Regions from separate parts of the Nocardiopsis alba genome, predicted to be linked through region 3. Evidence: riboswitches for the same ligand, from Rfam matches in the RefSeq annotation. Region 3 holds a riboswitch; each other region holds the start of a gene.
What was found. A riboswitch is a leader RNA that binds a small molecule or an ion and turns the genes downstream of it on or off. The one in region 3 is predicted to bind cobalamin.
Positions count from the first base shown of each region.

Region 1: another riboswitch for cobalamin. It lies ahead of TR33_RS21850 (ferredoxin-like domain-containing protein); the one in region 3 lies ahead of metE (5-methyltetrahydropteroyltriglutamate--homocysteine S-methyltransferase).
Region 2: another riboswitch for cobalamin. It lies ahead of TR33_RS21875 (VWA domain-containing protein); the one in region 3 lies ahead of metE (5-methyltetrahydropteroyltriglutamate--homocysteine S-methyltransferase).

Region 1 covers NZ_BAZE01000013.1:128,519-138,460, reverse strand. The annotation lists gene TR33_RS21860 (precorrin-2 C(20)-methyltransferase) at 1-1,093, opposite strand, end outside; gene TR33_RS21855 (precorrin-8X methylmutase) at 1,090-1,755, opposite strand; gene TR33_RS21850 (ferredoxin-like domain-containing protein) at 1,752-2,624, opposite strand; cobalamin riboswitch at 2,677-2,880, opposite strand; gene TR33_RS21845 (Fur family transcriptional regulator) at 3,032-3,463, opposite strand; gene argG (argininosuccinate synthase) at 3,831-5,276, opposite strand; gene TR33_RS21835 (anhydro-N-acetylmuramic acid kinase) at 5,599-6,774, shown strand; gene TR33_RS21830 (sodium:solute symporter) at 6,866-8,368, shown strand; gene TR33_RS21825 (RNA ligase (ATP)) at 8,418-9,500, opposite strand; gene soxR (redox-sensitive transcriptional activator SoxR) at 9,611-9,942, opposite strand, start outside.
Region 2 covers NZ_BAZE01000013.1:138,684-148,625, forward strand. The annotation lists gene TR33_RS21860 (precorrin-2 C(20)-methyltransferase) at 1-199, shown strand, start outside; gene TR33_RS21865 (cobalt-precorrin-4/precorrin-4 C(11)-methyltransferase) at 184-966, shown strand; gene TR33_RS21870 (bifunctional cobalt-precorrin-7 (C(5))-methyltransferase/cobalt-precorrin-6B (C(15))-methyltransferase) at 935-2,221, opposite strand; cobalamin riboswitch at 2,277-2,415, shown strand; gene TR33_RS21875 (VWA domain-containing protein) at 2,449-4,524, shown strand; gene cobO (cob(I)yrinic acid a,c-diamide adenosyltransferase) at 4,524-5,138, shown strand; gene TR33_RS21885 (bifunctional hydrogenobyrinic acid a,c-diamide synthase/histidinol phosphate aminotransferase CobBC) at 5,132-7,600, shown strand; gene TR33_RS21890 (ATP-binding cassette domain-containing protein) at 7,751-9,942, shown strand, end outside.
Region 3 covers NZ_BAZE01000001.1:501,451-511,392, reverse strand. The annotation lists gene TR33_RS02145 (proteasome assembly chaperone family protein) at 1-778, shown strand, start outside; gene TR33_RS02140 (quinone-dependent dihydroorotate dehydrogenase) at 775-1,920, shown strand; gene TR33_RS02135 (polysaccharide deacetylase family protein) at 1,984-3,438, opposite strand; gene TR33_RS02130 (polysaccharide deacetylase family protein) at 3,722-5,218, opposite strand; cobalamin riboswitch at 5,452-5,666, shown strand; gene metE (5-methyltetrahydropteroyltriglutamate--homocysteine S-methyltransferase) at 5,806-8,091, shown strand; gene TR33_RS02120 (hypothetical protein) at 8,214-9,248, opposite strand; gene TR33_RS02115 (coiled-coil domain-containing protein) at 9,735-9,942, opposite strand, start outside.

The DNA.
Region 1 (9,942 bases), on a different contig from region 3:
CCGGCACGTCCCGGTGGACGGGGTCCTGGGCCGCCTCGAACACGGCGGTGGCCATACCGAAGACGCCGGCGTCCCCGCCCGAGACCACGGCGACGCGCTCGCCCCGACGGGCCAGGTCCAGGGCCAGACGCGCGCGGTCGATCTCGACGGTGTTGCCGGAGGAGTGGCGGGTCAGGCCCGCGCGCTGGGGGACCCGGTCGACGTAGGGGCCGTAGCCCACCACGTGGTCCACCTCGGCCAGCGCCGCCGTGGTCTCGGGGGTGATCCAGTGGTCGGGGCCGGGCCCCAGGCCGACGACCAGCAGTTCGGCCTCGGCCGTCGCGGACTCCGGGGTCCGCGCCTCCGTCACGGCGCCGTCCCTGGAGCGCCGACCGTTGAGGCTGTCCCCGGTGACCAGGATCAGGGAGAAGTAGGGCACCGTGTCGGGGTCGACCTCGGCCACCGGGAGACGGCGTTCACGATCCATCGAGGCGCGCTCGACGTAGACCGCGTGCTCCAACCGGCCGGCCGCCTCCAACGCCCGACGGACGGCGGGGAAGGTCCGGCCCAGCTTCATGATCACGGCCGCGTCGGTGTCGGCGAGCCGCCGCGCCAACTCCGGTTCGGGCAGGGTGCCGGGCAGGACCGTGAGCACGTCGGTCTGGCGGGCCAGGGGCGCCGCCGCCGTGGCCGTGGCCGCCGTGAACGCGGGCACGCCGGGCACGATCTCCGTCTCGTGGTGTTCGGAGAGCCGGTCGTGCATGTACATGTACGAGCCGTAGAACAGCGGGTCACCCTCGGAGAGCAGGACGACGTCCCGGCCGGCGTCGAGGTGGGCGGCCAGGCGCGCGGCGGACTCCTCGTAGAAGTCGGCCAGGGCCCCTTCGTAGCCGCCGGGATGGTCGGTGGCGCCGGTGGTCACCGGGTAGGTGAGCCGCTCCTCGATCGCCCCCTCGGGGATCAGGTCGGCGGCGATCCGGCGGGCGTTGGAGCCCCGTCCGGAGGCCGCGTGGTAGGCGACGACGTCCGCCTCACCGATGAGGCGGGCCGCTTTGAGGGTGATCAGTTCGGGGTCTCCCGGACCCACACCGACACCTCGAAGACGTCCGGTCACTCTTCCTCCTTGGCCAGGGCGTTGAGGGCCGAGGCGGTCATCGCCGATCCTCCCCGACGGCCGAGCGCGACCACGTGGGGGACGTCGATCCCATGCCGTTCGGCCAGCTCGGTGAGGGCCTGCTTGGACTCGGCTGCGCCGATGAACCCGACCGGGCAGCCGATGATCGCGCTCGGCCTCGGGGCCCCGTCGATCAACATCTCCATCAGGTGGAACAGGGCCGTGGGGGCGTTGCCGACGGCGACGACCGCGCCCTCCAACATCGGTTCCCACAGGGAGACCGCGGCCGCGCTGCGGGTGGTGCCCCACTCTCGGGCCAGGGCCGGCACGCGGGGGTCTCCGAGGAGGCAGAGCACCTCGTTGTCGGCCGGTAGCCGGCTCCTGGTCACCCCGGTCGCGACCATGGTGGCGTCGCACAGGATCGGCGCGCCGGCCCGCAGCGCCGCACGCGCGGCGGACACCAGACCGGGATGGACGACCAGGTCCTCGGCCAGGTCGACCTGACCGGTGCCGTGGATCATGCGCACCGCGAGCCGTTCGGCGTCGGCGGGCAGGTGGTCGAGCCGGGCCTCGCTCCGGATGGTCGCGAACGAGTCGACGTAGATCGCGGATCCGTCGTCGATGTAGTCGTAGCGCCTGGGCGGGCGTTTCGGGGTGGTCACCGTGTCCCTCCGGGGATGAGGACGCCACGCCGAGGCGTGACGACGAGTGCGTCGTGGCCGGCCGCGCGGGCCTCCTCCACGAGTTCCGTGATCGCGGCACGGTCCAGCCCCTCCTCGGGCACGGCCACGTGGCGGCCGCCGTCCGGGAGCGGGCCGTGCGGCAGGGGTGGCGCCGGGTCCGGCAGCCGGGGATCCGGCGGGGCCGGTTCGGCCAGGGGGGAGGAGAGCTCGGTGACGTGCCAGGGCGCCGTGGGACCGGAGCCGCGCCGTTCGAGGAAGGTCTCGGCGAGTCGGATCAGCGTCCCGGCGGCCTCGTCGAGGGGGACCGTCGCGCCCGGGTGTTCGCCGACCCGGAGCTGGGCCGACCGGTCGTCGAGGGCGGTCAGGCCCAGGTCACAGGTGCGGTCGAGCAGGTCGCCGCGGCCGTCGTCCAGGACGAAGAGGAAACGGCCCGGGAGGGAGGCCAGACGAGGGTTCGCGCACAGCAGCCGGTCCAGTTCGGCCGCGACCGGCCGCAGGTCGGTCCGCCCTCCCGACGTGCCCGTGCACGGGGAGACCATCACGTTGCGGACCAGTTCGTGGGTGCGCGAGGGCAGGAGTCCGGTCGCCTCCAGGGAACGGAGCGCCTCGGGGTCCAGCCTCCCCTCCCGTCCGGGCAGGGCGCGCAGTTGGAGGTTGGCCCGACCGGTGACGTGGACCCGCCCGTCGCCGTACTCCTCGGCCACCGAGGACAGGGCGGTGAGCGCCGGAGCGGGTACGCGGCCTCCGATGAGGCGGAGTCTGACCAGGAGGCCGTCGTCGGCGGGCCAGGGGCGCAGGGCTCCGGGGCAGCGGTCGTGCCGGGTTCGGGGCACGGCGGTCGGGGACATGCGGGTCCTTCGATCAGGGGCCCGTTCGCGAGGCCCGCGGGAACCTGGCGGACCGTCACCGCCAGCGCCAGCAGGTCTTCGGACTCGGGGTCGACCGATGCGGAACGCCTTCCCGGGCTCCCCGCCCAGTGGCCGTCCCGGGACCTCGGTCCCGGAACACGTCCGCCCGTCACCCTCACCGCTGCGCGTCAGTCCCGGATTCGCACCGGGTTCCCTGCTCCATGAGGTGGAGTTCGACTGGCCAGACGAGATTACCGTGTCCGGTTCGAGCGGATCGTCCCGGGGCCGCGGGGACCCTGCCTCGAGGGCCGGGAGACGTGATCAGGAGAGCGGTGGGCACGGCGAAGGGGACCCCACAGGGCCGGCACGCCCGTGGAGGGCGCCCTGGGGATCGAGGGAGGGGGCTCTCAGGAGACGCGCGCCTCGGAGCAGGAGCCGCACAGGCCCCAGTAGACGACCTCGGCCTCGTCGATCTCGAACCCGTGGTCGTCGGAGGCGGTGAGGCAGGGAGCGTGGCCGACGCTACAGTCGACGTCGGCGATGGCGCCACAGGAACGGCAGACGACGTGGTGGTGGTTGTCCCCCACCCGCGTCTCGTAGCGGGACACCGTGCCCTGCGGTTGGATGCGGCGCAGCAGACCCACGCCTGTCAGGGCCTTGAGGACGTCGTAGACGGCCTGGCTGGACACGGCGCCGATCTCTTCGCGCACGACGCGGATGATCGAATCGGTGTCCGCGTGCGGGTGGGCGTGCACGGCGGAGAGGACGGCCAGTCTGGGACCGGTCACCCGGAGCGCGGACTCGCGCAACATCCGCTCGAAGTCCGAGGGGGTCGACATACTCGTTGGACCTTCCGTCTTTTCTGGATCAACTCAAATAATGTGATCGTTCCATTCTAATGGGGCGAGAGTTCCGCCGGGCCTGCCCACACCCCTGTCACCGTGATCGACGTCGGCGTCGGCACGTGGATCACCCGACCCTCGAGCGCACCCTATGCCCGATCGTTCTCCCGATCCGGCCCGGATCATGCGCGTGGCCCGGCTTTCCGAACATCCGGGCCCCGCACGCCATTCCCTCGGGGCCCTCGAACCCACCGGCGGAGAGGGCCGCGCCCGGGGGCGGATCTCACATTCACCGACCCCGGACATGCGACCGCCACCGGCCCCGGAAGCCTCGGGGACGGTGGCGGCGCGGTGGTCGCGAGGGTCAGTCCGTGCCGGACTCCATCGCGGCGTGGTCGAGCCACTCGGCGTCGTCGACCTCGCCGCGAGAGGCGATCTCCTGAGCGCCGCCCTCGGGCATGGCGCCGATGAGACCGGTCGAGGCCGCCTGGGCGGCGCCGATCGAGGTCGGGTGCTCGCTGCCGACCATGCCGAGCCGGGAGTAGTCCTCCAGCTTGGCGCGGGAGTCGGCGATGTCGAGGTTGCGCATGGTGAGCTGGCCGATGCGGTCGCCCGGACCGAAGGCGGAGTCCTCGGTGCGCTCCATGGACAGCTTGTCCGGGTGGTAGCTGAACGAGGGGCCCGTGGTGTCGAGGATCGAGTAGTCCTCGCCCCGACGCAGCCGCAGGGTGACCTCGCCGGTGACGGCGGTGCCCACCCAGCGCTGGAGCGACTCGCGCACCATCAGGGCCTGCGGCTCCAGCCAGCGCCCCTCGTACATGAGCCGGCCGAGACGCCGACCGTCGTTGTGGTAGCTGGCGAGGGTGTCCTCGTTGTGGATGGCGTTGACCAGCCGCTCGTAGGCGGCGTGCAGCAGCGCCATGCCCGGGGCCTCGTAGATGCCGCGGCTCTTGGCCTCGATGATGCGGTTCTCGATCTGGTCGGACATGCCCAGACCGTGGCGGCCGCCGATGGCGTTGGCCTCCAGGACCAGGTCGACCGAGGAGGCGAAGGTCTTGCCGTTGATCGTGACCGGCCGGCCCTGCTCGAAGCCGATGGTGACGTCCTCGGGGACGATCTCGACCTCGGGGTCCCAGAAACGCACGCCCATGATCGGGTCGACGAGCTCGATGCCGGTGTCCAGGTGCTCCAGGGCCTTGGCCTCGTGGGTGGCGCCCCAGATGTTGGCGTCCGTGGAGTAGGCCTTCTCCGTGCTGTCCCGGTAGGGCAGGTCGCGCTCGGCCAGCCACTCCGACATCTCCTTGCGGCCGCCCAGCTCGTTGACGAAGTCGGCGTCGAGCCACGGCTTGTAGATACGCAGGGAGGGGTTGGCGAGCAGACCGTAGCGGTAGAACCGCTCGATGTCGTTGCCCTTGTAGGTGGAGCCGTCGCCCCAGATCTGGACCCCGTCCTCCAGCATGGCGCGGACCAGCAGGGTGCCGGTGACGGCGCGGCCGAGGGGGGTGGTGTTGAAGTAGGGCCGTCCACCGGAACGGATGTGGAAGGCACCGCAGGCCAAGGCGGCCAACCCCTCCTCGACCAGGGCGGCGCGACCGTCGACCAGGCGGGCGATCTCCGCGCCGTAGTCGGAGGCGCGGCCGGGCACCGACTCGATGTCGGGCTCGTCGTACTGGCCGATGTGAGCGGTGTAGGTGCACGGGACGGCACCCTTCTCGCGCATCCACGCGACCGCGACCGAGGTGTCGAGGCCTCCGGAGAAGGCGATTCCGACGCGCTCGCCGGCGGGAAGGGAAGTGAGTACCTTGGACATGACAATAAGCATGCACCCTTATGAATGAACATGCAATTCGGATCGGCGCGCGATCCTGTGACCCTCGTCATCCCACCACCCCCGACCTGCGGGTACCACCCTCCGAAACCGGGCCGCCCGGTTCGACCGGACCCCCTTCCTCCGCTCCCCGGCGACGACCACGACCCCGCGCCCCGGCCACCGTCCCATCACGGCTCCGACCAGGACGACGAGGGGGTGTTGACGCGGGAGGAGGCGCGGTATATCGCTGTCACACGGTGGGTCCGCGCACGGCAGGGGCGGGTGACGGACCCCGACGCCCCCTCCCCGCCCCGGGAGCCGCATGATCGTCATCGGTGTGTCCTCCGGCACCTCGGCGGACGGGATCGACGTCGCCGCCGCCCGGTTCGCCCTGGACGGCGACCTGATCCGGTTGACCCCGCTGGGCCACCTCGACCACCCCTACCCCGACGGTCTGCGGCGGGAGCTCCGTTCGGCCCTGCCTCCGGCGTCGACCACCCTGGAGACGGTCTGCCGGCTCGACACCCTGATAGGGCGCGAGTTCGGCAGGGCCGCGCTGGCCGGCATGGAGGCCTTCACCGAGGGCCGGGCCGACCTGATCTCCTCGCACGGGCAGACGCTCTTCCACTGGGCCGAGGGGCCCACCGTGCACGGCACCCTCCAGATGGGCGGACCCGCCTGGATCGCCGAGGCCACCGGGGTCCCCGTGCTCTCGGACCCGCGCACCGCCGACGTCGCCGCGGGCGGCCAGGGCGCCCCGCTGGCCGCCGTCCTGGACACCCTGCTGTTGGGCGAGCGGAACGAGGCCACCGCCGCGCTCAACCTCGGCGGGATCGCCAACGTGACCGTCGTACGCCCGGGGCGAGACCCCCTGGCCTTCGACACCGGCCCCGCCAACACCCTGCTCGACTCCGCCATGCGGCTGATCACCGACGGGGCGATCGACCTCGACGTCGACGGGCGGCTCGCCCGCTCCGGCGCCCCCGTCCCCGAACTCCTGGACCACCTGCTGGCCGAGCCCTACTACCGACAGGCCCCGCCCAAGTCGACCGGTCCGGAGCTGTTCGGGCCCGACCACCTGGAGGCGGCCCTGCGCGCGACGGGCCGCCCCGACGACGGCGACCTGCTCGCCACCCTGGTCGAGCTCACCGCCGTCACCGTCGCCGACGCCCTGCGCCCCCACGGGGTCGTCGAGGTGCTGGCCTCCGGAGGCGGCACCCGCAACCCGGCCCTGATGGATCGGCTCGCCGCCCGGCTCGGACCGGCCCGGCTGGACACCGTCGACGCCCTGGGGTTGGACGGCGACGCCAAGGAGGCCTACCTGTTCGCCCTGATCGGCTTCCTGAGCGCGCACGGACTCCCCGCCGCACTCCCCGCGTGCACCGGGGCCCGCCATTCCGCCATCGCGGGCTCCTTCACCCCGGGATCCGGGCCGCTCCGGCTCCCCGAACCGGCCGATCGGCCCCCGCGACTCCTACGCGTCGAACCGGCCCCCTGATCCGGGTCGCCGACCTTCACGGGACCTCGGACCCGGCCCCCGTCCCCGGAGCCCACCGCCCGCCCCGTCGACCCTCCGGAGGAACCGCCCGGTGCAGACCATCGACATCGTCGTCATCGTCCTCTATCTGCTGTGCTCGGCCTGGTTGGGGCTGAGGCTGTCCGGTCGCCAACGCGACATCAAGGACTACTTCATCGGAGATCGGCGGCTGCCCTGGTGGGCCGTGTGCCTCTCCGTGGTGGCCACCGAGACCAGCGCGCTCACCGTGATCAGCGTTCCCGGGATCGCCTACCTGGGCGACGTCACCTTCCTCCAGGTCGCCGTGGGCTACCTGATCGGCCGGATCGTGGTCGCCTTCCTGCTGCTGCCCCGCTACTACCGGGGCGAGATGACCACCGCCTACGCCTACCTGGGGCTGCGGTTCGGTCGAGGCATGCAGGCCACCGCCTCGGTCACCTTCCTGTTCACCCGGCTGCTCGCCGACGGGGTGCGCCTGTTCGCCGCCGCCATCCCGATGAAGATCGTCTTGGACTCGTTCGGTCTCGGCGTCTCCTACTTCGCGATCGTCGCGGTGATGGGCGCCGTGACCATCCTGTACACACTGGTCGGCGGGATCCGCGCGGTGGTGTGGGTGGACGTGCTCCAGATGGGCCTCTACGTCCTCGGCGGGATCGTGGCCCTGGTGGTCATCACCGTGAACCTGGACGTGAACTTCCTGTCGGTCGCGGCGGAGGAGGGCAAGACCCGGTTCCTCGACCTCACCTCCGACCCCGTCTCCTCCCCCTACGCGACGGTCACCGCCGTCCTGGGCGGGGCCCTGCTGTCGACCGCGTCGCACGGGGCCGACCAGATCATCGTGCAGCGGCTCCTGGGATGTCGCAGCCTGCGCGACGCGCAGAAGGCCGTGATCGTCAGCGGGGTCGTGGTGTTCGCCCAGTTCGCGCTGTTCCTGACCGTGGGTCTGGCGCTCTACTCCTACTTCGAGCGGGCCACGATCGAACGGCTCGGGATGGGCACCTCCGACGAGCTCTTCCCGGTGTTCATCGCCGAAGGGCTTCCCCCCGGTCTGTCCGGGCTGTTGTTGGCCGGGATCATCGCCGCCGCGATGAGCACCCTGTCGTCGTCCCTGTCGGCCCTGTCGTCCTCCTCCATGTCCGACCTGTACCAGCGGTTCTCGCGCCGGACGCTCTCGGACGGCGAGGCCCTGCGCCTGAGCCGACTGTTCACCCTGGGCTGGGGTCTGGTGTTCATCGTCGCCGCCGCGATGTTCACCGGCACCGACAACCCGGTGGTCGAACTGGGGCTGTCGGTCGCCAGCATCACCTACGGAGGGTTGCTGGGGGCGTTCTTCCTGGGTCTGTGGGTGCGCCGGGCCCGCCAGGCCGACGCCGCCGTCGCCTTCACGGTGGCCGTGGCGACCATGGCCTGGCTGTTCCTGTTCGCCCCGGGATTGGTCGGTTTCACCTGGTACACGGCGATCGGCAGCGCCATCACCGTGGGTCTGGGCGCCCTGCTGTCCCTGCGCCATCGGGACGAGGCCCCGGAGATCGAGACGGCGGAACGCCCCTCCCCGCTGGAGGAGGAGCGCCCCTGAGCCGCGGTCCGGGACGGGGCCACGACGGTCCCGTCCCGGACGGCGCGGATCATTCGTACTCGGTGCCGCCCTTGCGGGTGAGGTAGGCGTCGGAGACGAACTTGGCGATCGCGCGACCGCCCAGCTCCTTCGAGAACCGTTCCCTGGCCGGTCGGACCACGAGGCCCTCACGGATGTTCAGGGCGCGCCCGCTCCAGGTCTCGGCGCCCGAGGCCGCCGCGATCAGCAGAGCCTCGTCGTAGGGGCCCTCGTGGAGCACGGGGACCGCGGGCAGCCCCACCTCGGCGAGGAGACCGCCCAGGTCGGCGGAGTCGACCCAGACACGTCGACCGTCCACGTCCAGAGCGACGTCGAACACGGCGTACCCCGGCGCCTCCTCGGTCCGGCCGGTCTCTCCGTAGCCCAGGTCCTGGACACCTGAGCCGAAGACCTCACCGAACACGCCTACCCTGCGGGCTCCGAAGCGCTCGGCCAGCGCGCGGGCGGCCTTGCCGACCTCGGCGGCGCGGACCGCCCTCCAGTACAGGTTCCCGTCGTCGGGGGCCAGGGCGAGGTTCTTGCCACCGTGTCCCTTCGAGGAGACGAACTCCTCGCCGCTCTCGGCCAGCAGCGTGTAGAGGCAGGCGGTGCCGTGGATCTTCTCGGTGGCGACGACCGGCTCGCCCGGCTCGAAGACGCCCGGGTAGCGCTTGACGTTCTCGATCTCGATCCACCTGAGGAGATCCGGGGCGGCCACGACGTCGCCGCTCAGGTGCACGGGCACCTCCGGGACCCACTTGGTGATCCCGAGTTCGGCGGAGAGGTCGGTGCCGGCCTCGTGCTCGGCCGCCAGGTCGCGGTCGGCGAGCGCGGCGGGACGGCAGACGATGCCCTGGGAGAGCTCGCCTCGGAGCCGGATGGCCTTGACCCGGTTCCGTTTCGACCCCGCGAGCCGTCCGGTCAGACCGATCTCCTCGATGAGGTCCTCGGGCAGGAGGGCCCCCTCGGGGATGTAGACGGCCCAGTCGCCCGTCCGGTAGGCGCCCTTGGCCACGACCGCGTGGAAGAGCCCGACCTTCGCCAGCTCCAGGGCGTCGGCGTCGGGGTGCGGCAGGATCGTGAGTCGTTCGGCGGTGACCCGGAGGGTGGACATGAGGGGACTCCTGGGGGGAGGTGTCGATGCGGATGGTGTCCCGGCCACTATCACGGAGGACGCACCGGGATCACAACGTCTTTTCCATCCCTACCGGACCGCTGTGACGATCAGGGGAAGCGTCGGGGGCCTGCGCCGTCCCGCCCGAGCACGTCGTCCGGGTTGGAGTAGGGGCAGGAGACCAGGGACAGACAGCCGCAGCCGATGCAGTCGGAGAACCGGTCGCGCAGGGCGGTCATCTCCTCGATACGCCCGGACAGGTCGTCGTACCACTCGCGGGAGATCCGGGCCCAGTCGCGTTTGGTGGGCATCCCCTCGTCGGGGAGACCGTCGAGGGCCTCCTTGATGCGCTCCAGGGACATCCCCAGACGTTGGGCCGTTCGGATGAACGCGATGATCCGCAGCGTGTCCCGGCGGTACTCACGACGGTTTCCCGCCGTAC
Region 2 (9,942 bases), on a different contig from region 3:
GTTGGAGCACCGCGACCCCGACACCGTGGTCGTCGTCGGCCGCGACGTCGGTCGGGAGGGAGAGACCCTCCTGACGACCACCTTGAAAGAGCTCGACACCACCACGATCGACATGCGCTGTCTGCTGATCGTGGGCGCCTCCGGGACCCGGGTCGACCCGGCCGGCCGGGTCTGGACCCCCAGGTGGGTGAGGACGTGACCGTCCACTTCGTGGGGGCGGGCCCCGGCGCCGCCGACCTGCTGACGCTGCGCGCCGCCCGCATGCTGGCGGCGGCCGACGTGGTGCTCTACCCCGGCACCTACGTGGACGCGGAGGTTCTCTCCCACTGCGCGTCCGACGTCGAGGCGATCGACACCCAGGGTCTGGACCTGGACCGCATCACCGAACTGTTGGTCGCGGCGCACTCCGGGGACCGCGAGGTCGTGCGGCTCACCTCGGGCGACCCGTCGCTGTACTCCGCGTTGTCCGAGCAGACCCGCCGACTCGACGCCCACGGCGTCCCCTGGGACGTCACCCCGGGGGTGCCCGCCTACGCGGCCGCCTCGGCCATGGTCGGTCGGGAGCTGACCGTGCCGCTGGTGGCCCAGTCGGTGGTGCTGACCCGGACCCGGGCCCGTTCGACGGCGATGCCGGACACCGAGAGCCTGTCCGCGTTCGCCCGGACGCGGGCCACCCTGGTCCTGCACCTGGCGATCCGCCGCGTCCGGGAACTGATGGTCGAGATCGCCCCCGAGTACGGCGACGACTGCCCGGTGATCGTGGTGCACAAGGTCGGCCATCCGGACGTGTCGGTGCTGCGCGGCACGGTCGCCGACATCGCCGACCTGGTGGAGGGAGCCGGACTCCGGCAGGCGGCCGTGATCCTCGTGGGCCGGGCCCTGGACCCGCGCGGGGGAGGGGAGTCCCACCTCTACGATCCGTGCCGCCCCAGGGTCAAGGGTCGACCGTCAGAGCCCACTGGGTGACCGTGCGCGCGGGCGTCCACCCGGTGAAGGTGCCGACGGGCGCGGCGGTCTCGACCTGGATCCGGGTGAGCTCTCCGCCGTGACGACGGCGGGCGTCCGCGAGCAGGGCCTCGGTCTCCAGGGTCACGCCGTGCACCACGAGCCGGCCGCCCGGCGACAGGGCGTCCAGGCAGGCGTCGAGTACGCCCGGCCGGGTCGCGCCACCGCCGACGAACACCGCGTCGGGCCCGGCGAGATCGCCCAGCGCCTCCGGGGCCCGGCCGGTGACCACCCGGAGACCGGGGACCCCCAGCCGTCCGGCGTTGCGTTCGATCCGCGCCGCCCGGTCGGCGTTCGCCTCCACGGCGTCGGCCGAGCAGGTCGGGTGGGCGCGCATCCACTCGATGCCGATCGATCCGGCCCCCGCGCCCACGTCCCACAGGTGCTGTCCGGGCGAGGGCGCCAATCGGGCCAGGGCCGAGGCGCGCAGGTCCCGTTTGGTGAGCTGGCCGTCGTGTTTGAAGGCGTCATCGGGAAGTCCGGTGACCAGGCCGTACCCGACCGGTCCGGCGAGTTCGAGGGCGAGCACGTGCAGGGCGGAGACCTTCTCGGCGGGGATGGACGCCCATCCTTCGGCCGTGCCCTCCAACCGTGACTCCGAGGGCGCGCCCAGGTCGCCCAGGACCGTCATCCGGCTCTCTCCGTACCCGGCGCCGACCAGCATCCCGGCGACCGTCGCGGGCGTGCCCGCGTCGGAGGAGAGCACCAGGACACGACGTCCCGGCGCGAGCCTGCGCAGAAGCGGGCGGGGGTCCCGGCCGACGAGGCTCACCACGGCGCACCGTTCGGCGGGCCACCCCATACGGGCGCGGGCCAGGGCGACGGAGGAGACGGCCGGTTCCAGACGTACGGTCTCGGGACCCAACGCGTCGATCAGGGTGGTGCCGATCCCCGACACCAACGGGTCTCCGGAGGCGAGCGCCACCGTACGGGCCCCGTCGAGGGAGGCCAACAGGTCGGGCAGCCCCTCACGGAGCGGGGAGGGCCAGGGCTCGCGGCGTTGCCCGGGCGTCTCCGGAAGCATGGACAGGTGCCGGTGGCCGCCCAGCACCACCTCCGCCTCCAGAACCAGCGTGCGCAGGCGTTCGGGCAGCCCGGACCAGCCGTCGGCCCCGACACCGACGACGGTGATCCCGACCCCTTCGGCGGGGAGGGGCGTCTCGCCCGGCAGGGCCCGGCCGGGCACCCGACGGGGAGGGCGCGTGTCGTCCTTCATGGCCCTGACGCTATCGTGGCGGGCAACAGGCGCGAGGTGCCCCTGCCCGCCCGGCCATCGGAAACGGTGGTGACGGCGGGAGGGGAGAATCTGGGAAGCCCGGTGAGATTCCGGCACAGGCCCGCTGCGGTGAACCGAGCCTCCGTGAGGAGGACCCGGCAAGTCCGAAGACCGGCCTCGCGCCCGCCCATGACGTATGGCGAAACGAGCGGGAGCCTCACATGCCATTGCGGTCTTCGCACTTTCCCTTCTCCGCGATCGTCGGTTGCGACACCGAACCCCTCGACGACCTCGGACTCTCCCTGGTCCTGACCAGCGTCTCGCCGGAGATCGGCGGCGTCCTGGTCCGCGGCGAGAAGGGCACCGCCAAGTCCACCGCGGTGCGGGCGCTGGCCTCCCTGCTGCCGCCCATCGACGTCCATCGCGGGGACCGCTTCTCCGTGGACCCGGCCGACCCCGGACAGCACTCGCCCGACGGTCCCTTCGGCCCCGAGACCCCGGTGGAGAGCCGGCCGGTCCGGCTGGTCGAACTCCCCGTCGGCGCCACCGAGGACCGGGTCCTGGGCTCCCTGCACCTGGAGCAGGCGCTCACCCGAGGACAGGTCGCCTACGAACCCGGACTACTGGCCCGAGCCCACCGCGGGCTGCTCTACGTCGACGAGGTCAACCTCCTCCACGACCACCTGGTCGACCTCCTGCTGGACGCGGCGGCCACCGGCCGGGTGACCGTCGAACGCGACGGCTTCTCCGTGGAGCACACGGCCCGCTTCCTGCTCATCGGCACGATGAACCCGGAGGAGGGCGAGCTGCGCCCGCAGCTCCTCGACCGTTTCGGGCTCACCGTGGAGATCGCCGCGCCGACCGAGCCCCGTGCCCGCGCCGAGGTGGTCCGACGCCGGATGGCCTACGACACCGACCCGGCCGGCTTCGCCGAGCGCTACCGCGAGACCGAGCGGGCCCTGTCCGCGCGTATCGCCGAGGCGCGCGACGCCCTGGACCGGGTCCGGCTGTCCGAGGCGGCGCTGCTCAAGATCGCCGAGGTGTGCGCCGCCTTCGAGGTCGACGGTCTGCGCGCCGACATCGTCACCGCCCGCACGGCGGTCGCGCACGCCGCCTGGGAGGGGCGGACCGAGGTGACCCGCGCCGACATCCGCCGCGCCGCCACCCTCGCCCTGCCGCACCGGCGCAGGCGCAACCCCTTCGACGCCCCGGGGCTGGACGAGGAGCTCCTCGACCGGGTCCTGGGCGAGGAGGAGCTCCCGCCCGATCCGCCGGAACCCTCGGGCCCGGACGGCGGCGACGACCCCGTCGACACCCCGCCCGAGGGCGACGGCGCACCGGACGCCGAAGGCCCCGAACCCACCGAGGGCCCGGCCGACGGACCGATCGGTGAGGAGACCGGCCCGGAGCCGGAGACGATCCCGGAGCCCGCTCCGCACGAACCCGTGGGCGAGGATCGCCCCGACTCCGAGTCCCGGCCGTCCGCCGCCCCGCTCCCCACGGCCAAGGCGGCCGCCCCCTACCGCCCCCGTACGTTCACCGTGCGGGGGACCGGAGAGGGCGCCGACGGTCGACGCAGCCGCGCCATCGGAACCCGGGGCCGCCGGGTCGGCGCCTCCCGCCCCGGCCCGGGCCGGGGCTCCTCGCTCCACCTGGTGGAGACCGTGCGGGCCGCCGCCTCACGACCGGGCGAGGGGGAGCGGATCCGGCTGCGTCCGGAGGACCTGCGCGTCGCGATCCGGGAGGGCAGGGAGAGCAACCTGGTCCTGTTCTGCGTCGACGCCTCCGGCTCCATGGCCGCGCGCAAACGCATGACCGAGGTCAAGACCGCGATCCTCTCGCTCCTGCTGGACGCCTACCGCAGACGCGACAAGGTCGGCCTGATCACCTTCCGGGGGAGCACGGCCGAACTCACGCTGCCGCCCACCCGTTCGGTGGACGTGGCCGCCGTCCGTCTCGACGAGATGCCCGCCGGCGGCCGCACCCCGCTCGCCGAGGGGCTGCTGGAGGCCGCCCGGGTGGTCCGACGGGAACGCCTGCGCGACGCGCGCCTGCGTCCGCTCCTGGTCGTGGTCACCGACGGCCGGGCCACCGGGGGACGGGGCGCCGTCGGCCGTGCCCTGGACGCCGCCGACCACGTCGCCGGACTCGGGGTCACCACGGTCGTGGTGGACAGCGAGTCCGGTCCCCTGCGTCTGGGGCTGGCCGCCACCCTCGCCGCCCGCCTGGACGCCGACCATCTGCCCGTCGGCGAGGTCGACGCCGACGCCCTGAGCGACGCCGTACGAGAAAGGGCCGCCTGATGCCCCAGGGACAGCCGTCCGTCGTCCCCGACGACGGACTCACCACACGCCAACGCCGCAACCTTCCGCTCCTGGCCGTCCACACCGGTGACGGCAAGGGCAAGTCGACGGCCGCGTTCGGTCTGGCCCTGCGCGGCTGGAACCAGGGCTGGCGGATCGGGGTGTTCCAGTTCGTCAAGTCGGCGAAGTGGCGCATCGGCGAGCAGACCGTCCTGGAACGCCTGGGCCGGCTCCACGAGGAGACCGGCGAGGGCGGCCCGGTCGAATGGCACAAGATGGGCTCCGGCTGGTCCTGGATCCGCCACCGCGACGGGGCCGAGGACCACGCGGCCGCCGCCGCGCAGGGGTGGGAGGAGATCAAGCGCAGACTCACCGAGCAGACGCACGACCTGCTCATCCTCGACGAGTTCACCTACCCGATCGCCTGGGGGTGGGTCGACGTCGAGGACGTCGTCGCCGCCCTGGAGAGCCGTCCCGGACGCCAGCACGTGGTGATCACCGGCCGTCGGGCCGACCCGCGTCTACTGGAGGCCGCCGATCTGGTCACCGAGATGACCAAGGTCAAGCACCCGATGGACGCCGGCCGGAAGGGCCAACGAGGGATCGAATGGTGACGTCCCCCCTCCGCCCGGAGGGGACCGCCCCGCCCCGGTTGATGATCGCCGCGCCCATGACGGGGCAGGGCAAGACCACGATCGCGACCGGGCTGATGGCGGCGCTCCGGGCCGCCGGTCACACGGTGAGCGGGCACAAGGTCGGGCCCGACTACATCGATCCCGGTTACCACGCCCTGGGCACCGGACGGCCCGGCCGCAACCTCGACCCCCACCTGGTGGGCGAGGAGCGGGTGGCGCCGCTGCTCCTGCACGGGGCGCGCGGCGCCGACATCGCCGTCGTCGAAGGCGTGATGGGGCTGCACGACGGACGGATCGGCACCGACGGGTTCGCCTCCTCCGCGCACGTGGCGGCCCTGACCGCGACCCCCGTGGTGCTGGTCGTGGACGTGTCCCGCATGTCGCGTTCGGCGGGGGCCCTGGTGGCGGGGATGGTCGCCTACGATCCCGCGGTCGAGGTCGTCGGGGTCATCCTGAACAAGGCCGGGTCGGCCCGCAACGTCGCCGAGATCGCCCGGGCCATGCCGATCCCCGTCCTGGGGGTGGTCTCCCGCGACGAGGAGATCGCCGCGCCCTCCCGCCACCTGGGGCTGGTCCCGGCGGCCGAACGGGCCGAGTCGGCCCGCGCCGTCGAACGGCTCGGCGAGCGCGTCGCGCGCGACGTCGACCTGGACGCGCTGGTGGAGCTGGCCCGTTCCGCCCCGGCCCTGGACGCCCGCCCCTGGGATCCCGCCGACGAACCGGGGATCGCCGCCGCCGACGGTCCGCGGCCGGTGATCGCGGTGGCCGGCGGCCGGGCCTTCACCTTCCGCTACCCGGAGACGGAGGAGTTGCTCACCGCCGCCGGATGCGAGGTCGTGGCCTTCGATCCGCTCGTGGACACCGCGCTGCCCTCCGGGACCCGGGGCCTCTACCTCGGCGGCGGCTTCCCCGAGGTGTACGCGGGTCGGCTCGCCGCCAACCGGGCCCTGCTGACCGAGTTGCGCGACGCCGTCCGCTCCGGGGTGCCCACCGTCGCCGAGTGCGCCGGCATGCTCTATCTGGCCGGGTCGCTCGACGACAGGGCCATGGCCGGGGTCCTTCCCGCGCACGCCCGGATGACGGAGCGGCTCACCCTGCGCTATCCGGTGGCGACCGCGCCCGGAGACACGCTGCTCACCCGCGCGGGCGAGAGCGCCACCGGTCACGAGTTCCACCGCACCCGCATGAGCCCCGGAGCCTGCGCCGAACGCCCGGCCTGGGTCGTCGATGGAGCTCCGGAGGGCTTCGCCTCCGACACGCTGCACGCCTCCTACCTGCACCTCCACTGGGCCGGCCGTCCTCGCTTCGCGGCACGTCTGGCCGACGCCGCGCGCGCGACCCCGCCCCCCGTGCCCGCCTCCGTCCCGGCACCCGACCTCGTGTCCCTGAAGGCGGAGGCGGTGGCGGAACCCGTCGCCGACCCGCTCCGCCATCACGGTGACGTCGAGGTGGGCGAGGGGATGCTGGACCTCGCCGTCAACGTCCATCCGGGGCGGCGTCCCGTGTGGCTCGACCGCGCCCTCGCCGAGAGCCTGCGCGAGATCGACGCCTACCCCGACCCCGCACCGGCCCGGGCCGCGATCGCCCGCCGTCACGGGCGCGGGGTCGACGAGGTGCTGCCCACCGCCGGAGCGGCCGAGGCGTTCACCCTGATCGCGCGGCTCCGTTCCTGGCGGCGGCCGGTCGTGGTCCACCCCCAGTTCACCGAACCGCACGCCGCGCTCGAACAGGCCGGACACGCCGTCACGAGCGTGCTCTGCCCGGCCGAGAACGGTTTCGTCCTCGACCCGGACGCCGTCCCCGACGACGCGGACCTGGTGGTCGTGGGCAACCCCACCAACCCCACCGGAGTTCTCCACCCCGCCCGTGACCTGCGTCGACTCTGCCGCCCCGGGCGATTGGTCGTCGTCGACGAGGCGTTCATGGACGCGGTGCCGGGAGAGCCGGAGAGCCTGGTCGAGGAGCGGATCGAAGGGCTGGTGGTGTTGCGCAGTCTCACCAAACACTGGTCGATCCCCGGCATCCGGGCCGGATACCTCGTCGGCGACTCCGGGACCGTGCGCGGACTGGAACGGGCGAGCACGCCCTGGTCGGTGTCCACCCCCGCGATCGCGGCCATGATCGCCTGTACCTCGGAGGAGGCGGTCCCCGAGGCGGAGCGCCGCGCCCGTGAACTCGACGGATGGCGCTCCCATCTCGAAGCCGGGCTGCGCGAGGCCGGGGCGGGGTTCGTCCCCTCACGGGCTCCGTTCGTCCTCGTGCGGGCCGGGGAAGGGGCGCACGCGCGCCTGCGCGCCCAGGGGATCGCGGCGCGCAGGGCCGACACCTTCCCGGGGCTGGACCCCTCCTGGATCCGGGTGGCCGTACGCTCGCCGGAGATCACGCGTCGTTTGACGGCCGCCCTGGCCGGCCTCGTCCCGGACACCGCCCCTTCGGCCTGATCCGGGACGGGCCGGTCGCGTTCACCCCGTTCTGTCCTCGCCCTGTGTCACGATGTGGCGCGTGGCCGAGGAGGGCGTCGAGCAACGGCGACCGTGTGGCCGGACAGGCGACCCGCCCGGATCGGTGTGGACGTCGAGGAGGTCCAGGGGATGGAAGAGACGATGAGCACCGGTTCCGGACACGCCGCCGACGGCCACGACCTGATCCGCGTGCGGGGCGCGCGGGAGAACAACCTCAAGGACGTCGCCGTCGACCTGCCCAAGCGCAGACTCACGGTGTTCACCGGGGTCTCGGGATCGGGCAAGAGCTCGCTGGTGTTCGACACGATCGCCGCCGAGTCGCAGCGGATGATCAACGAGACCTACAGCACCTTCGTCCAGGGGTTCATGCCGCGCACGGAGCGGCCCGACGTGGACCTGCTCGACGGATTGACGACCGCGATCATCGTCGACCAGGAGAGGATGGGCTCCGACCCCCGCTCCACGGTCGGTACCGCCACCGACGCCAACGCCATGCTGCGCATCCTCTTCAGCCGGCTCGGAACCCCCTACGTCGGCCCGCCCGGGGCGTTCGCCTTCAACGTGCCCTCGGTCAAGGCGAGCGGCGCCATCACGGTCGAGCGCGGGGCGAGGAAGGCGGTCAAGGCGACCTTCAGCCGGACCGGCGGTATGTGCGTCACCTGTGAGGGCCGCGGCACGGTCTCCGACATCGACCTCTCGCGCCTCTACGACGACACCAAGGCGATCTCCGAGGGCGCCTTCACCATCCCCGGATGGAAGTCGGACAGCTTCTGGACCGTGCGGCTCTACGCCGAGTCGGGGCTGGTCGACCCGGACAAGCCGATCCGCGAGTTCACCGACAAGGAGAGGTGGAACCTCCTCCACCACGAGCCCGTCAAGGTCAAGATCGACGGGGTCAACCTCACCTACGAGGGGCTGATCCCCAAGATCCGCAAGTCGTTCCTGTCCAAGGACCGGGAGGCGATGCAGCCGCACATCCGGGCGTTCGTGGACGAGGCCGTCACCTTCACCACCTGCCCCGACTGCGACGGGACCCGCCTCACCGAGAGGGCGCGCTCATCGCGGATCAGAGGGGTGAACATCGCCGACGCCTGCGCGATGCAGATCAGCGATCTGGCCGACTGGGTCCGGGGGCTCGACGGGATCGAGGAGAGCGCCGAGGCCGGAGGAGGCGAGGCGCGCGGCACGGTGGCGCCGCTGCTCACCACCCTGCGACGGACCCTCGACTCGTTCGTGGACATCGGCCTGGGCTACCTTTCCCTGGAACGTCCCTCGGGCACCCTGTCGGGCGGCGAGGCCCAGCGCGTCAAGATGATCCGACACCTGGGCTCCTCCCTCACCGACGTCACCTACGTCTTCGACGAGCCCACCATCGGCCTGCACCCCCACGACATCGGTCGGATGAACGAACTGCTGCTGAACCTGCGGGACAAGGGCAACACGGTGCTGGTCGTGGAGCACAAGCCCGAGACGATCGCCATCGCCGACCACGTCGTCGACCTCGGACCCGGGGCCGGGACGGAGGGCGGAAGCGTCGGTTTCGAGGGGGACGTCGAAGGACTGCGCTCCTCCGGCACCCTCACCGGACGCCACTTCGACGACCGGGTCCGGGTCAAGGAGAGCACGCGCACGCCCACCGGGGTCCTGCCGATCCGCGGCGCGAAGGCCAACAACCTGCGCGACGTCGACGTCGACATCCCGCTGGGGACGCTCGTCGTGGTCACCGGCGTGGCCGGCTCCGGCAAGAGCTCCCTGGTGCACGGCTCGATCTCCTCCGACGCGGGCGTGGTCTCGATCGACCAAGGCGCGATCCGCGGTTCCCGACGGAGCAACCCGGCCACCTACACCGGGCTCCTCGACCCGATCCGCAAGGCGTTCGCCAAGGCCAACGGGGTCAAGCCGGGACTGTTCAGCGCCAACTCCGAGGGGGCCTGCCCCAACTGCGGCGGGATCGGGGTGATCTACGCCGACCTGGTGATGATGGCCGGTGCCACCGTCACCTGCGAGGAGTGCGAGGGGCGGCGGTTCCAGGCCTCGGTCCTGGAACACCGCTTCGGTGGACGCGACATCGCCGAGGTGCTCGCCATGTCGGTGGCCGAGGCCGAGACGTTCTTCGGCGCCGGTGAGGCGAGACTGCCCGCCGCCCACCGGATCCTGGGCCGGCTCTCCGACGTCGGGCTCGGCTATCTGCACCTGGGACAGCCGCTCACCACCCTGTCCGGAGGCGAACGCCAACGGCTCAAGCTCGCCACCCACATGGGCGACAAGGGCGGCGTCTACGTCCTGGACGAGCCGACGACCGGCCTGCACCTCGCCGACGT
Region 3 (9,942 bases):
CGAGAAGGTCGCGACCTTCGACACCGACCGACTCGTGGACTACCGCGACCACCGGCCGACGATGACCTTCGTCGAGAACACCTGGACCGAGTACAAGGCCCCCGAGATCGGGCTCTACCGGATGCACGACGACGAGGGCACGCCCTTCCTCGTCCTGCACGGGCCCGAGCCGGATCACGAGTGGGAGCTGTTCGTGGCCGCCGTCCATCGGCTGGTCGAACGCTTCGCGGTCTCGCTGTCCCTGAGCGTCAACGGCATCCCGATGGCGGTCCCGCACACGCGCCCGGTCACGGTCACCCCGCACTCGACCCGTCCCGAACTGGTCGCGGGGCACACCCCCTGGATCGGCAGGGTGGAGGTGCCGGCCGGGGCGGTCTCGCTGCTGGAGTACCGTCTGGGCGAGCTGGACCACGACTTCATCGGCTACGCCGTCCACGTGCCCAGCTACCTGGCGCAGTCGCAGTACCCGCGCGCGGCCATCGCCGCGATCGGCTATCTGACGGCCGCCACCGGGCTGGCGATCCCCACCGACGACATGGAGGAGACGGCCCGGGCCGCCGACGTGGAGATCGCCGAGCAGGTGGCCGCCTCGGAGGAGATCCAGCGGGTGGTCGCCAACCTGGAGCGTCAGTACGACGACATCGTCTCCTCCCGTGCCGAGAGCGAGGGGGACTCGAGGTCGTTCGGCACGGACGAGGAGGGCCTGCCCACCGCCGACGAGCTCGGCGCGGAACTCGAACGCTTCCTCGCGGAACGCGAGGGTGACGGAAACGGATGACCGTGTTCTACCAGATCCTCTTCAGCTCGGTGCTGCGTCACATGGACGCGGAGAAGGTGCACAAACTGAGCTTCGCCGCGTTGCGCGGCGTGACCGCAGTACCGGGGGTCTCCGAGGCCATGACCCGGGTCCTGGGCCCGCGTGAGCCGGAACTGACCGTGCACGCGCTGGGGCGCGAGTTCCCCGGCCCGCTCGGCCTGGCCGCCGGGTTCGACAAGAACGCGGAGAGCCCTCGGGGCCTGGCCGCGCTCGGCTTCGGCTTCGTGGAGGTGGGAACCGTCACCGCCCACCCCCAGCCCGGCAACCCCAGGCCGCGTCTGGCCCGGCTGGTCGCGGATCGCGCGATCGTCAACCGGATGGGCTTCAACAACGAGGGTTCGGCGCTGGTCGCCGAGCGGCTGCACCACGACCGCGACCGTGAGGGGCCCGTGGTCGGGGTGAACATCGGCAAGACCAAGGTGACCCCGGAGGAGGAGGCGCCCGCCGACTACGCGCTCAGCGCGCTGCGGCTGGCCCCCTACGCCGACTACATGGTCATCAACGTCAGCTCGCCCAACACCCCGGGTCTGCGCAACCTCCAGGGCGTGGAGCGTCTGCGTCCGCTGGTCGGCGCGGTGCGCGAGTCGCTGGCCGAGGCCGGCCGCTCCGACCTTCCCCTCCTGGTGAAGATCGCGCCCGATCTGGCCGACGAGGACGTCGACGCCGTCGCCGACTTCGCGCTGGCCGAGGGGCTGGACGGGATCATCGCCACCAACACCACCATCTCCCGTGAGGGCCTGGAGAGCTCGGCCGAGCAGGTGGAGGCGGCCGGTGGCGGCGGTCTGTCCGGAGCCCCGCTCAAGCGGCGTTCGCTGGAGGTCCTGCGCCGTCTGCGCGCCAAGGTCGGCGACCGGGTCACCCTGATCGCGGTCGGCGGCATCGAGACCCCCGAGGACGCCTGGGCCCGGATCCGTGCGGGCGCCACCCTGGTGCAGGGCTACACGGGGCTGATCTACGGCGGACCGCTGTGGCCGCGCCGGGTCCACCGGGGCCTGGCCCGGCTGGTGCGTTCCGCCGGCTACCGGTCGATCGAGGAGGCCATCGGCGTCGACGCCCCCGCGCCGGCCCTGAAGGTGGTCGGCGACACCGCGACCGCGGGCTGACACGTGTACGACGAAGGGCCGGTGGGAGAACTCCCACCGGCCCTTCGCCATGGTCCGCCCCCGCTACCAGCTGCCGTCCCAGTCCTCGGGGAAGACGTGCGGGGGTTCGGGGAAGCCCATCGCCTGGCTCGCGGGGACGAACTCGTAGCCCTCGTCCCGCAGCAGCCGGATGATCTCGGGGACCGCGTCCAACGTGGCCTCCTGGGGGTCGTGCATCAGGACGACGCCGCCGGGTTCGACCAGGTCGACGACCCGGTCCACGATCTCGTCGCTCGTCAGCCCCTCCCAGTCCTCGCTGTCCACCGTCCACAGGGTCTCGACCATGCCCTGATCGGAGATCTCCCGGTGCACGTCGTCGTCGGTGGCCCCGAACGGCGGTCGGAACAGCTCCACCGTGTGTCCGGTCTGGCGGCGGACCATCGCGCTCACCGAGGCGACCTGGGAGGGCAGCTCCTCGGCGTCCATACGGTTCATGTGCTCGTGCAGGTCGCCGTGGCTGGCGATCTCGTGACCCTCGGAGTAGGCCCTGCGCAGTGGACCGGGGCGGGTCAGGACGGGGCTCCCGTTGAGGAAGAACGAGGCGGTGACCTTCTCGGCCGCGAGCAGGTCCAGCAGGTCCGAGGTGGCGGCCACCGGCCCGTCGTCGAAGGTGAGCGCGATACAGCGGACCTCGACGTCCTCACAGTCCACGTCGGGGAGCCGGGCGTCGAAGACCCCGGGGACGGGCGGAGGGGCCTCCTCCTCGTCGTCGTCCTCCTCGAACTCGGCCGGTTCCAGGTCGGCGTTCTCGGTCATGGAGGCCTGCCGGGCCCGCTCTCCCAGGTCGGACAGGAGAGGTGCGGCGGTCTCGTGGTCGACGATCACGACCTTGCGTCCGAACTCGGTGGAGGGCACGTGGCCCTCGATCACGGGGGAGAGGTGTCCATCGTCGAACTCCACGACCAGGTCGCCGTTCTCGTTGAAGCCGATCGAGTCGTAGGTCCGCAGCACCGGGTACAGGGTGTCGCCGTCGACCTCCTCGTCGTCGGCCAACTCGTCTCCGACGATCGCGTCGAGCTCGTCGAGGGCCTCCTGTCCGGCCAAGAGCTCGGTGGACTGGGCGGAGCGGCCCGTGGTGGCGTCGTACCAGTGGGTGGAGTAGCCCTCGCGCATGCCGTGCATGTCCTCTTCGGAGCGCACCAGCCGCACCCCGAGAACGCCTTCGCCCGCGGCCACCAGCTCCCAGTCGACGCCCAGGCTCACCGGGTCCCGGGTCCCCGCGCGAAAGTCGGCGACCTCTTCGTCGACGCGTTCCTTGAGCGCCTCGGTGAACGCGTCCGCGGTCGGGAAGACGGGGAGGGTCACGTCGACGGCCACGTCCGGATCGGGGATGTGGGGATGGTCGTCGTAGTCCTCGGCGGAGGCGGTCCATTCGGAGATCCCCTCACCGGAACCGTCCTGGAGCACCGCCATCCGCTCGTTCCCGGACAGTCCGACGGCCTGTTCCCCGCAGGCCGTCAGGGCCAGGGACAGAGCCACCAGGGCCGTCCCGGCGCGGACCCGGATCGTCCGACCCTCGTGAGGCCGGGGCGGGGCCTGATCCGGTACGACTGAGTTCGATGACACGACCCGACTCCCTCGTCCCTTCGGCGGATGCTCTCCCGCGCTCGCTGGGAGCAACATAGGGGACAGCGCCCCGGCGCCCGGGGCACTGTCCACATGTGGACACCGATCCTCGTCGGTGGTCCTTCCGCTCTACCGAGGTCAGTCCTCCCCGCCCCGGTCGGCGGGGGAAACCTCCCCACCGACCGAAGCCGGGGTTCTACAGATCCGTCCCGTCCACGTAGACCTGTCCCGGTTCGGTGGTACCCAGGAGCTGGGACACGGTGACCATGGTGTAGCCGCGTTCGTCCAGCTCACGGATGATCTTGCGGGACGCGTCGATCGTGGTGTCGTGGATGTCGTGCATCAGGATGATGGCCCCGTCGGAGGCCCCGTCCAGGGCCCTCTCGGAGACCACGCCGGCCTTCCGGTCCTTCCAGTCGTTGGTGTCCACGCCCCACAGGATCTGCGCCAGACCGAGCTCCTCGGTGACCTGGTCGACCGTGCCGTTGCGGGAGCCGTAGGGCGGCCGCATCAGGTTCATCGTGTGGCCGGTCTCGCGCTGGACCAGGGCCTGGGTGGTCTCCAGGTTGGACCGCACGGCGCCGGCGCCGATCGTGGCCAGATCGGGGTGGTCCAGGGTGTGGTTGGCGATCTCGTGACCCTCGGCGTAGGCACGACGCACCGTCCAGGGGTGCTCCCTGACGGGGAGGCCTGTGACGAAGAACGTCGCCTTGGCGTCGTGGGCGGCGAGCATGTCCAACAGCTCGGGAGTGCGCCCGCCGGGGCCGTCGTCGTAGGTCAGAGCGACACAGCGCACCTCGGGGTCGGAACAGTCGACGGAGTCGTCGCGCGGGGACATCACCCCGGGCGCCGCCTCCACGGAGCCGTCCTTGTCGGCCTCCGGAGCGGTCTCCACGGTGAACTCGTCCACGCCGGTGGTGGCGGCGTCGCGTGCACGCAGACCGAACTCCGACAGCAGCCCCTCGGCCTCGTCACGGTCGATCACGGCGTGCAGACGCCCCTCCGAGACGGGGGCGATCTGTCCGTCGTCGAACTCCACGACCAGGTCGCCTTCGGAGGAGAAACCGACCGAGTCGTAGAGGGCGTCGATCGGGTACAGGGAGGAGGTCACCGCGGCGGTGTCGGAGACGGCCTCGCGTACCAGCTCGTTGAACTCCTCCAGTTCGGCCTGGCCGGCCAGGAGGGAGCTGGAGCCGCGGACCACACCGTCACCGGTCTCGTACCAGTAGATGCTGTGATCCTCGCGGGTCTCCTCGGAGTCGGTCTCGGTCGTGGTGACGCGTACGCCCACGATCCCGTCGCGTGCCGCCGTCAGTCGCCACTCGCCGGTCATCGAACGGGCCCCGGGCTCGGCCGCCTCGAACGCGGAGGCGCGTTCGGTGAGCGTGCGGTCCAGGAAGTCGGACAGCGGGTCGGCGTTGGGGATGACCGGATAGGCGACGGTGACCTCACCGCCGCCCTCATAGGAGATGGAGGTCTCCTCGAGGCCGGGGAGCGCGTCCGCGCGGACGTCGGTCAGCCCGTCCACCTCCTCGGCGGGGGGAAGGTCCTCCTCCTCCGCCGACACCGTCGTGGCGTCGTCGGTGCTCGGGCTCATGCCGTTCGGGCCCGGTGGTCGGGTCGCCATGGACAGCAGTCCCACGAGCACCACCAACGCGATCGCGACCGTGAGGACGGGATGATCGGGGGTCATGGTCGGACGGTCTTGCTGCTTCACCTGGGGGTTCTCCACGTTCATCGTCAGACGAACGTCCGCGGGAGAGCGGGGGCATGCCTCTTCCACGCAACGCTGATAACGGGTGTGATGCCGTGCACAGGGCAGGGGTTCGCCCTCGTGCTCGGAGGAAGGGGGTACGCCGGGTACAGGGGCGGAGGGGGATCTCCCTATACTCCCAGCTGTGGAAGGTACACACTCCACCGAGTAATCGGAGTCCGTTCCGCGGACGTCGGAGTGTGTCGAAAGAGGGAACCCGGTGTGAGTCCGGGACTGCCCCGCAGCGGTGAGTGGGAACGAAAGTCGTCAAAGGCACTGGTGCTTCGACCCGACGGGTCGGACCCGGGAAGCGACGGCCGGTAGGCGGATCGACGTCTCGTCGAAGGTGCCCACGAGTCCGAAGACCTGCCTCCGCCCGGTGACGCGTCCGTGTCGCCGGTGGTCCCGTGCCCCGAGGGAGGGCCGAGGTCGCGAGACGGGTGTGTCCTTCGGCTCATCCGTGCTCCTCGCGTTCTCTCCCCTCTCCGGGATCGGTGCCCGGCTTTCGACGAGGGAGAGAAGCTTTCATGTCCACCACTCCGACGGCCTCCGGACCGTCCGTGCGCTCCACGGTGCACGGCTACCCGCGTATCGGTCCCCGCCGTGAACTCAAACGCGCCACCGAGTCCTACTGGAAGGGCGCCACGACCGCCCGGGAGCTCGACGACGTCGCCGCGGGCCTCCGCCGGGACGTCTACGCCCGGTTGCGCGAGGCGGGTGTGGACGACATCCCGTCCAACACGTTCTCCTACTACGACCACGTACTGGACACGGCGGTCATGTTCGACCTCGTGCCCTCCCGTCTCCCCTCTCCGGCCCGGGCGGAGGAGCGGGACGAGCGGCTCCGTCGCTACTTCGCCCTGGCCCGGGGCGTCCAGGGGGCGCCGCCGCTGGAGATGACCAAGTGGTTCGACACCAACTACCACTACCTGGTCCCCGAGCTCTCGCCGAGCACCCGGCCACGCCTGGTCGACGACAAACCCGTCGCGGAGTTCCGTGAGGCCCTGGACGCGGGCTTTCGGACCCGTCCCGTACTGCTCGGGCCGTTGACCTTCCTGCTCTCGGCCAAGGTCGCCGACGACGCCCCCGAGGGATGGGAGCCCATCGAGCTGCTCGACCAGCTCCTGGACGCCTACGTCCGGCTGTTGGCCGATCTCGCGGCGGCGGGCGCCACCGAGGTCCAGCTCGACGAGCCGATCCTGGCCACGGACGAGGGCCGTGCCGCCGTCGGGTACCTGGAGCGTTCCTACAGGCGGCTGGGGGAGGCGGAGGAACGTCCCTCCCTCCTGGTGTCCACCTACTTCGGTTCGATCGGTCCGGCGGCGTTGCGGGTGCTCAAGGAGTCCCGGGTGGAGGCGGTCGGCCTCGACCTGGTCACCGACGGGGAGGGGTTCGAGGATCTGGCGGCCGTCTCCGGTCTGGGCTCCACGCGGCTGGTCGCGGGTGTCGTGGACGGTCGTAACGTCTGGCGTACCGACCTGTCCTCGGCGATCGGCCGGTTGGGCACCCTTCTGGCCCTGACGGACGAGCTCTCGGTGAGCACCTCGTGCTCGCTGCTGCACGTGCCCATCGACCTGGACGCGGAGACCTCCCTGGCCCCGGAGCTGCGTGAGGCCCTGGCCTTCGCCGTGCAGAAGGCCGAAGAGGTGGCCCTGCTCGGTCGGATCCTCTCCGAGGGCGAGGCCGTCGACGCGGGGGCCTCCGCACCGCGCAACCCGGCCTTCACCGACGCCCGGGTCCGGGCCCGCCTCGACGCGCTGGGCCCGGACGCCTACGAGCGCCCCGAGGACAGGGGAGGGCCCGACCGGGTCACGTTGGCCACGACCACCATCGGTTCCTTCCCGCAGACCTCGGAGCTGCGCCGGTCCCGTGCCGCCCACCGTCGAGGCGAACTGTCGACGGAGGAGTACCACCGCATCCTCCGCGCGGAGATCGACCGTGTCATCGCGCTCCAGGAGGACATCGGCCTGGACGTCCTCGTCCACGGCGAGCCCGAGCGCAACGACATGGTCCAGTACTTCGCCGAGCGGCTGGAGGGCTACGCGACCACCGAGAACGGTTGGGTGCAGTCCTACGGGACGCGCTGCGTCCGACCCCCGATCCTGTTCGGAGACGTCTCGCGTCCCGAGCCGATGACGGTCGAATGGATCACCTACGCCCAGTCGCTCACCGAGAAGCCGGTGAAGGGCATGCTGACCGGCCCGGTCACCATGCTGGCCTGGTCGTTCGTCCGTACCGACCAGCCGCTCGCGGAGACCGCCCGTCAGGTGGGTCTGGCCCTGCGGGACGAGGTCGCCGATCTGGAGAGGGCGGGGATCCGCCACATCCAGGTGGACGAGGCGGCCCTGCGGGAGCTGCTCCCGTTGCGTGAGGAGCGACGTGAGGAGTATCTGGACTGGGCGGTGGCCTCCTTCCGACTGGCCACCTCCGGGGTCGCTCCGAGCACGACGATCCACACCCACATGTGCTACTCGGAGTTCAACCGGATCGTGGGCGGGATCGAGGCGCTGGACGCCGACGTCACCAGCGTCGAGGCGGCCCGTTCGCGCATGGAGCTGGTGGAGGCCCTGGGACGGCGGGGCTACAAGCGCGGAATCGGCCCCGGCGTGTACGACATCCACTCCCCGAGGGTGCCCTCGGTGGAGGAGATCGAGGCGTCGTTGCGGCTGGCGGTGTCGCACGTGGAGCCCGCGAACCTGTGGGTCAACCCGGACTGCGGGTTGAAGACGCGCGGCTACGCCGAGGCCGAACGGGCGCTGCGCAACATGGTCGAGGCGGCCCGTAGGGTGCGCGCCGACCTGGCCGAGGCCTGATCCGGTCCGTGCCGTCGGGCGGTCGGTACGACGGCACGGACCCGGGTACGGCGAAGGGGCCGCGACACGAGGTCGCGGCCCCTTCTCGTGGTCGTTCCGCGGGGGAACGTCCGGTCGGGTCTTCAGGAACCGACGATGGCGAGGGCCTCGGCCGCCGCGGAGGTCATGATGTCCTCGGCGTTGTCGGGCATGGAGAGGTCCTCAGGATCGACCGACAGACCGTTGATCTGGTAGGTCAGCTCGATGTTGACGTTCGCGGTACGCACCATCAGGACGGCCACGGGGATGAGGTCGCCGAGGTAGTCGTACTCGGTGATCACGAGGTGGGCCTCGTCGCCCAGGCCGTCGAGGGCCTTGTCCTCGGTGATGCTGTCCGCCGGGTAGTAGTCGTCGTTACCACCGGTGTAGTAGTCGACGCTGCTCTGGAACTCGCTGGTGGCGGCCTCGATGGAGTCCGAACCGCTGTAGGGCACCGAGTACGACAGGTTCAGGGAACCGTAGGCGTCGTCGGGGTTGCCCTCGGGGGAGTCGCCGATGGTGGAGCAGGTGGCCGAGTTGTCGGACACGCTCTTGCCCGGGTCGGAGCTGAGCAGGAAGTCGCTCATGACCTGGTCGGTGTAGGCCTCGCAGGGCTCCTGCGGCAGCGCGTAGGGCGGCTCGCCGGAGGGGCCCTCGCCGCCGGCGACGGGCTCCTCGGCCGGTTCGTCGGTCTCGACGGGGGCCTCGGCGGTGGGGTCGGGGGTGACGACCTCGTCGTCACCGCCACCGCGGGCGACGAGCATGATGATCACGGCGATCACGAGGACCACGATGATCACGCCGCCGCCGATGACCACCCAGAGGCCGGCCTTGCCGCCGCTCTTGGGGGGCTGGGGAGGCGGGTAGGGGCCCGGGGCGCCGGGGCCCATGGGGCCGCCCGGTCCACCGGGGCCGCCGGGACCGCCGTAGGGCGGCTGACCGCCCGCGTACATGCCCTGGTCCTGGCCCGGGGCACCCGCGTACATACCCGGGTCCTGGCCCGGGCCGCCCGGGTAGGGGGCCTGACCGTAGCCGGGCTGACCGCCGGTGCCGGGCCCGTAGGGCGGCTGGCCTCCGGTGCCGTCCCCGCCACCATAGGGGTTCTGCGGTGGCTGGTTGTAAGGTCCGTTTTCGCTCATGGCTCCCCTCGCCCGGTGAAGTGCTGACCGTGTTGTCTGGGATGCGCGTGCGCAATGGTGGGTTCTCACGAGTTTCCCGTGGTGACCTTCGGCGGATGGCCGGTCGGGTGACGGCACGGGGAATCGTGGGGAGGACGACCCGGGACCACCGTCGATCCGCGGGCGAGGGCGGACGACGGGGAGCGGGAGTTCCCTGCGTCGTGAGTGGATGTCCCGATGGGAGAACGGGGTTCGCCGTGCATCGTGGTCGGGGCCGGAGGAGAAACGTTCCGTGCCCGTCGAAGAGTCGGGACGTCAAGCATCCTAGCTGCGTAGAGGGACGAAAGGCAGGTCGGATCGGCGTCAGTGGGGTGAATCGTCACCATTTCGTGCCGGTCGAGCGGAGAATCACCCGAGGTGAGGCCTTATCGTGATCTCCCCCTCTGGACATTCGTGTCCTTTCGGGGATAAAGGCGAAGCCCGGAGCGGGGTTCTCCCCGCTCCGGATCAGAACATCGAGATGTGCACGTGGTCGAAGTGGTTCTCGGTGTTGTTGCCACGGTCCGACATCGCGCGCCAGCCCTCGTCACCACGACGGATGTCCCAGATCTGCTGGCGGTAGATGATGTACATGATCCCCAGGTCCTCGGCGTTCTCCTGGGCCCAGTACGCGATGTCCCAACCCCGCTGCTCCTGTTCGGGCGGGGGCTTGCGG